Regions from separate parts of the Streptomyces sp. UG1 genome, predicted to be linked through region 1. Evidence: riboswitches for the same ligand, from Rfam matches in the RefSeq annotation. Region 1 holds a riboswitch; the other holds the start of a gene.
What was found. Region 1 has a riboswitch for cyclic di-AMP ahead of ACP4J3_RS07050 (transglycosylase SLT domain-containing protein). Riboswitches for the same ligand answer to the same signal wherever they lie in the genome.
Positions count from the first base shown of each region.

Region 1 (3,845 bases):
CGAGCGCGTAGGCCGCCTTGCCCGCGTCGAGGACGTGGTCGCCGAGCCGGACGCCGACGCGTCGCGCGGAGTCCGAGCCGGGCAGGGAGAAGACGCCGTACGGAAGGTTGTGCGTGCCGAAGGGGTCGCCCTCGGGGAGATCGAAGGGGGGCATGGGGTGCTGCCTCACTCTCATCCGCTCCGTATGCCATGTGGTCGGGCCACACGTTACGGGTGAGTCGCCGGTCTTGGGCAGTACGGCGGCCGAGTCGCCGGGCCCGGTGAATCAGCAGGTCGGCGCGGCTTTGGGCGGATCGATGGCCGCGGTGGCGCGGTCATGGGCCCCGCCACGCCCCTGCGGAGGTGAAATCGCAACAAACGAAAGGAAGTTGTACGCGTGGAGACAGAAGCGGAACCGGAACAGGTGTCAACGGATGTGAACACAGCAGCCGTCCGGTTCAGGTCGAGTCGTTGGGGCGTCCTGTCCGTATTCTCTGATCATGGCAGCACCCATCGCATATTCACTCATCGCCACTGACCTGGACGGGACGTTGCTCCGCGGTGACGACACGCTCTCCGACCGGACCCTCGAATCGCTCGCGCGGGTGGCGGTGGCCGGTGCCCAGCACCTCGTCGTGACCGGCCGGCCGGCGCCCAGAGTGCGGCCGTTGCTCGACGTCCTGGGCAGCAGGGGGCTCGCGGTGTGCGGACAGGGCGCGCAGTTGTACGACGCCGGCGCCGACCGTCTGCTGTGGTCCGTGACGCTGGACCGGGAGCTGGCGGAGACCGCGCTCGGCAAGATCGAGGCCGAGGTGGGGCAGGTGTACGCGGCCGTCGACCAGGACGGCGTCGACGGGCTCACGCTCATCGAGCCCGGGTACCTGATGCCGCACCCCACCCTGCCCGCCGTGCGCGTGATGCACCGGGACGACCTGTGGTGCGAGCCGATCAGCAAGGTGCTGCTGCGCCATCCCAGCCTGTCCGACGACGAGTTGGCGGCAACGGCGCGTTCGGTGGTCGGCTCCCTGGCGACGGTCACGATGTCGGGGCCCGGCACCGTCGAACTCCAGCCATGCGGCATCACCAAGGCGACCGGTCTCGCGCTCGCCGCCGAGCACCTCGGTCTCGGTCCGCGCGACACCGTCGCCTTCGGTGACATGCCCAACGACATCCCCATGTTCGACTGGGCCGCCCACGGTGTCGCGATGGCCAACGCGCATCCCGAACTCAAGGCGATCGCCGACGAGATCACCCTCTCGAACGAGGACGACGGCATCGCCGTCGTCCTCGAGAGACTCTTTACGGGCGAATTGGTGGATTTCGCCCCATAGGGCCTAGTAGGGGCCGTTCACGTTGTCGATGGAGCCGTAACGCGCGGCCGCGTAGTTGCATGCGGCCACGATGTTCGCGACCGGGTCGAAGGGGTCGTACACCGTCCCCGGCACGTGGTAGCTGGCGAAGGTGGGGTCGATGACCTGGAGCAGGCCCTTGGACGGGGTGCCCGCCACGGCGTTGGAGTCCCAGTTGTTGATGGCCAGCGGGTTGCCGGAGGACTCGCGGAGGATGTTGCGGTGAATGCCCTCGTACGACCCGGGAATTCCGTTCTGCGCCATGATGTCCAGCGCGTTGCGGATCCAGCCGTCGAGGTTGTTCGGGTACGACTTCACGGAGGACTGGGTGGCCTTGGCGACGCCGGACCGCTTGGCGGGCGCGGACGCCTTGCTCGGCGCGGACGCCTTCTTCGTCGTCCGGACCTTCAGGTCCATGCCCGGGTGGATCAGCCGCGGGTCGTCCCCGATGACCTTGCGGTTGTCCTTGTAGAGCTGCCGCCAGCCGCCCTGGGCGTCGTAGCGGTCCGCGATGCCGTAGAGCGTGTCGCCCTTCTTCGTGGTGTACGTGACGGGGCCGGGCTTGGCTGCGGTCGACTCCGCCGCGCCCGCGCCGGTCGCGCTCAGGAGCGGGAGGGCGAGGGCGGCGGTGCCGGTTCCGGCGATGGCGACACGGCGGGTGAGCGGGTTGGTGCGGGGGCGGCGGTGCTTGCCTCGGGGCATGGCGCTGTTCCTCTCCGTCGCCTGCGAGGTGAGCTGTCGGGTTCGGGCGGGAGATGCCCGGCCGCGCCGCCGTGCGACGGTGCGAATTCACCCCTAGCCGGTTCGGCGCGCCATCAAGGCGTCCGGTCCGGCGACTTACCTGGGTCCCCCGCTCCTGCCGTGCGTGTGTGAGTTGCGTCGATGGATGACTGGGCGGCGGCAGGATTCGGCGTCCGCCCGACGAGCGGGAACGTATGCGAGAGCACATGCCCGGAACAAGTGCCATGGCTGTCTGACGTGCGGATTGACCATGGTCTGAGAGGAATGGGGCGCTTGATCCTTTGCGGTTGCCAAGCTTCAACTTGCGTTCCGTGCAAGGGTGGAAGGGGGGATGCCCGGTCGGGTCGCGAAGTGGGCGCGAGTGACCCAATTCACTGGCGATCACAAGAATGGCAAATCGGGCAATGCCTCCAACTCGCCTTTAACTGGCTGTCCGTGGAGTCCGTTTTTCCCATGTCCAGCTGAAAACCACCTCTTCGCCCTCCATGCGGATGACCTCGTTGGAGGCGGCGAAGGACGGAACCTCCCAGGTGATGCACGTCGTTGTCATAGCGATCGGAAGGGAGGCGAAGTCACCCCTGGCGGGTGCCGGGCATCCCGGCCTTGTCGGCCGGTCGGGCGGGCGGTGCGACAGGTATTCGAGGAGCGCTGGGAAGGGTGTGCGGATGTGCAGGGCGGGATACGGGCCGCGGCTTCCCTATATGTCGATACTTATCCGGCCTTATCGGATGATCAAAAAAATACCGGCCGTGATCCGATACCGCCCGTGGTGGACGGGTGGGTGGCATCGGTGATCGAAACATGACCGGATACGCTGACTCGAGTGATGGCAGCGACCTATCGACAAACCGTGTAACCGCCAGTAGACACCAGCAGACAGGAGACCCCTCGTGACCGTCGTCGGGCCGTTCGGGCTGAGCGTGCGGGACCAGGCTCTGGAAGCCGATGTCCAGGCCGGATTGGCGGCTGTCGAGGAGGGATTGCTCGAAGCCACCAAGAGTGAGGTCCCCTTCATCACCGAGGCCGCCCAGCATCTGGTGCGAGCGGGTGGAAAGCGCTTCAGGCCGTTGCTCGTGATGCTCACCGCCCAGTTCGGTGACCCGTATGCGCCGGGCGTCGTGCCGTCGGCGGTGGTGGTCGAGCTCACCCATCTGGCGACCCTGTACCACGACGACGTGATGGACGAGGCGGCCGTACGGCGCGGGGTCGACAGCGCGAACGCCCGCTGGGGCAACTCGGTCGCCGTACTGACCGGCGACTTCCTGTTCGCCCGGGCCTCGCACATCCTGGCCGACCTCGGGCCCGAGGCGGTGCGGGTGCAGGCCGAGGCGTTCGAGCGGCTGGTCACCGGGCAGATCCTGGAGACCGCGGGGCCGCAGGACGGCCGGGACCCGGTCGAGCACTACCTGGACGTGCTGAGCGGGAAGACCGGGTCGCTGGTGGCGGTGTCGTGCCGGTTCGGGGCGATGATGTCGGGCGCCGACGAGACCGTGGTCGACGTGCTGACCCAGTACGGGGAGCGGCTGGGGGTCGCCTTCCAGCTCGCGGACGACGTACTGGACATCGCCAGCGACTCCCACGAGTCCGGCAAGACGCCGGGGACGGATCTTCGCGAGGGCATTCCCACGCTGCCCGTGCTGCGGCTGCGGGAGCGGGCCGAGCGGCTCGGGCTGGCGGATGACATCGCGTTGTGCGAGCTGCTGGACTCCGATCTGAACGACGACGCGCGGCACGCGCAGGCGCTGGCCGCGCTGCGAGCGCACCCTGCGCTGGAGC
Region 1 covers NZ_JBNGGG010000005.1:28,567-32,411, forward strand. The annotation lists gene fahA (fumarylacetoacetase) at 1-154, opposite strand, end outside; gene ACP4J3_RS07045 (HAD family hydrolase) at 480-1,310, shown strand; gene ACP4J3_RS07050 (transglycosylase SLT domain-containing protein) at 1,314-2,030, opposite strand; cyclic di-AMP (ydaO/yuaA leader) riboswitch at 2,036-2,220, opposite strand; gene ACP4J3_RS07055 (polyprenyl synthetase family protein) at 2,960-3,845, shown strand, end outside.

Region 2 (3,845 bases), on a different contig from region 1:
CGTAAGGAAGGGTTGACGGGCGGTGAGATAAGCCACTCCTAAAGTGTTGGCCAAACCTGGAATAAGCCTCTGATCAGGGCTGTTGCGGGATCGGTCGCCACACTCGGAAGGCGCTGATCCGGAAGTGGCTCCACACGGTCCGGAAGGCGAAGTGCCCGCCGGTGTAGGGCTCGTGGTCGGTGTAGTCGAAGACGAGCCGCCCGTTGTTCCACCACTGGACGGTGGATCCGTCGGAGACGACGCTGACCCGGTTCGGCCGGTTGGGCACCAGCAGCGGCTCCGTGTAGTCGTGGACCAGCGGACGGACCCCGGCCTCGCCGACGTAGCGGCGCAGGCGTGTCGTGGTGTTGTAGTTGGCGCCGTAGCCCGAGTAGTACGTCTTGAGGTGGTCGTACTCCGCCAGCGCGCCGCTCCGTTGAGTGGCGAAGAGGTCGTCGGGGGACCGGACGTCGAGGGCGTTCCAGAAGTTGTTGAGGTCGGAGACGCGGTCGTTGGGGCCACCCGCGGAGACGGCGGTGGCCGTGTACTGGAGGACGTACGGCCCTTCGAGCCGCTGCCTGAACCACACCGTCGCACCGCTCGGTACGTCGATCTCCAGCACACCGCGCGACGCGGTGACGGTGCCGCCGTCCTGGAGCTCGGTCGCCCACTGGCCGAGGCCGTGGCGGAAGTCGTCGTAGGCGATGAGCCGACGGCGGGGAGCGGCGCTCGCCGCGCCCGCCGGGACGAGTGCCCCCAGTGCGGCTGCGGCGGCCAGGGTTCCGAACGCTCTGCGCGTGGTCGTCACGGCTAGGGCCCCTTCGCTGGTCATGGACCGTCGAGGACAGGGAGAGAAAGCGCTTGCACCACCGAACGGAGATCACCCTCTCCCGAATTCCCCGCGCTGTCGACACCCCTCGACGCGCCGAAGGCCGGACCCGGGGATCGAGGTCCGGCCTTCGGCCGTGTGTCAGGCGGGCGGTTGTCGCGCGGGGCGACCGTCAGCCGATGCCGACGCCCTTGGAGCGGAGGTAGGCGACCGGGTCCACGTCCGAGCCGTAGTCCGGCGAGGTGCGGATCTCGAAGTGCAGGTGCGGTCCGGTCGAGTTGCCGGTCGAGCCGGAGAGGCCGATCTGCTGGCCCGCGGTCACGGTCTGGCCGGCCGAGACGGAGAGCGAGGACAGGTGGGCGTACTGCGCGTAGTAGCCGTCCTCGAGCCGGATGACGACCTGGTTGCCGTACGCGCCGCCCCAGCCGGCCGAGACGACGGTGCCCGCGCCGACCGCCTTGAGCGAGGTGCCGGTCGCGGCGGCGAAGTCGACGCCGGTGTGGTAGCCGCTGGACCACATGCTGCCCGCCACCTTGTATCCGGTGCCGAGGGAGGCGCCGGCCAGGGGTGCAGAGAAGCCCTTGACGGTGCCGGTCTCGGCGGCCGTGGTCGTCTTCGCGGCGGACTTCGAGGCGTTCGAGTCCTTCGAGGAGGACTTCTTGGACGGGGCGGGGGACGAGGACTTGGGGGTGCTCGTCGCGGCCTTCTTGCCGCTCTTGCCGCCGATCGTGAGCTTGAGGCCGGGGTGGATCAGCGACGGGTCGTCGCCGACGGCCGCCCGGTTGTCGGCGTAGAGCCGCTTCCAGCCACCGCTGACGTTCTGGTCGTCGGCGATCTTCGCGAGGTAATCGCCGGGCTTCACGGAATAGGTCCGCACGCCGTTCTTCTTCTCGGCGGCCTTCTTCTCAACGGCCTTCTGGCCGGCGACCGGAAGGGACTGGACGGCCTTTTCCGAAACGGGCTGCGAGGGAGCGGCGTGGGCGCCGGTGGCCCCCATGAGCGGAAGAGCGAGAGCGGCGCCACCGGTTCCGGCGACGGCGATGGAGCGAGTGAAGCGCAGGGACTTCGGGCGGCGGTGCTTACCCTTCGCGGGCATGGCGAATTCCTCTCCGGCGCCTGCGAGGTGAGCTGTCGGGTGCGGGCTGGAGATGCCCGGCCGCGCCTGGGCGCGACTTGACCCCAAGCCGTTCCGGAGACCGGAACAGGCGGTTGTACCTGTGGGTCCCCCGCTCCTGCCGTGCACGGGTGAGTCAGCGCGGGATCCGGGCGGCGGCAGGATTAGGCGTCCGTCCGGATTGGTGGCGAACGTAAGCGAGGAAGACGCACGGGAACAAGCGAGAGGTTCCAGCCGAATGCGTTCCTGTTGATCCCTTGTGGGAATTACTGGTCACTGTCCGTAAATTATCGGGGCGTCGCCCGTCGCAAAGTCCCTTGAAAAGCACGCGAATTACGTGAACATGACGGGCGACGCACGGTTACGAATATGACGCTCCTCACGTGACACTGCTCCACCTTCCTTTAATACGGAGCGAGTTGGAATGAAGGCACCAATTCGGACAGAAACCCTAGATGCGACGGAGGCGAATAACTGCCGCATCAAGGTCGCCATGCAGGCCGGTACGCAGCCCGTGATGCACCAGTACGGCCCCTCGGTGAATTTCGCCCGTTTCAAGGCATTTGTACGACGCTGTCGGGTCGAGGCCGCGCAGCCGCAGGGCCGGCAGGGGCTCGCCGAAACTCTGGGCCTGGAGCCAGGCCAGGACGACCGTCTCGCCCCCGAGCACGTACTGCACCGCGCTCAGCCCGCCCCGCGGCGGCCGCAGCCGGTAGAGGTCGCCGCGCTGCACGAGCGGGCGGATCTCCTTGTACAGCCCCACCCAACCCCGGGCCTCGGCGAGCTCCTCCTCCGTCCATCGCGAGAGGTCGCCGCCGACCCCGAGGACCCCGGCCATGGCGCTGACGAAGCGGAAGCGCAGCGAGCTGGCGCGGTGGTTGAGCATGGCGTTCGGGCTGTCGGTGACCCAGGCGGCCATGGCGCGGGCCGGGTGGATCTGGCTGAAGCCGTGCTGGATGGCGAGCCGGTCGAGGGGGTCGGTGTTGTCCGAGGTCCACACCTGGTCCGTGCGGCTCAGCACGCCGAGGTCGATCCGTCCGCCGCCGCCCGAGCAGGACTCGAAGGCGACCCCGGGGTGTGCGGCGCGCAGCCGGTCCAGAAGGCCGTACAGGGCCCGCACGTGGTCGACCCAGAGGCGCTGCGGATACGGCTCACCGGGCCAGCCGGCGTCGGTGAAGCAGCGGTTGAAGTCCCACTTCACATAGTCGATCGGGGCGCTGGTGAGCAGCCCGTCGAGCTGTTCCCAGAGGTACTCCTGGACGTCTTCGCGCGCGAGGTTCAGCACGAGCTGATTGCGGAATTCCGTCCGCTTTCGTCCCGTTTGACGCTGAACCCACTCTGGATGGGCGCGATACAACTCACTGTCCGGATTGACCATTTCCGGTTCGACCCAGATGCCGAACTGCATGCCGAGGGCGTGCACGTACTCGGCGAGCGGCTTGAGGCCGGACGGGAAGCGGTCGGGGTTGGGTGTCCAGTCGCCGAGCCCGGCGCGGTCGCTGGTGCGCGTCCCGAACCAGCCGTCGTCGACCACGAACAGCTCGACGCCGATGGCCGCGGCGCGCCGCGCGAGGAGGCTCTGCTGCTCCTCGGAGATGTCGAACTCCGTCGCCTCCCAGGAGTTGAACAGCACCGGCCGGTCCCGGTCGGCGTCGGGGATCACATGCGCGCGCTGGTACGCGTGCCACGCGCGGCTCGCCCCGCCGAAGCCGCCGTCGCTCCACAGACCGGCGAAGACCGGGGTCGTGAAGGACTCCCCCGCATCGAGGCGCAGCAGGCCCGAGTCGTCGTGTCCGGCCCCGCCGGTGATCTGCACACGCGCGTCCGGCAGTTGGGCCACGGCGATGCGCCAGGACCCGGACCAGCCGAGGGCGCAGCCGTAGACCTCGCCGCGCTCCTCGGTGGCGTCCGTGTCGAGCGCGA
Region 2 covers NZ_JBNGGG010000007.1:18,622-22,466, forward strand. The annotation lists gene ACP4J3_RS09650 (DUF6250 domain-containing protein) at 74-787, opposite strand; gene ACP4J3_RS09655 (M23 family metallopeptidase) at 981-1,904, opposite strand; cyclic di-AMP (ydaO/yuaA leader) riboswitch at 1,909-2,074, opposite strand; gene ACP4J3_RS09660 (alpha-galactosidase) at 2,374-3,845, opposite strand, start outside.
Region 2: it holds a riboswitch for cyclic di-AMP, as region 1 does, so the genes downstream of both, ACP4J3_RS09655 (M23 family metallopeptidase) here and ACP4J3_RS07050 (transglycosylase SLT domain-containing protein) in region 1, are expected to answer to the same signal.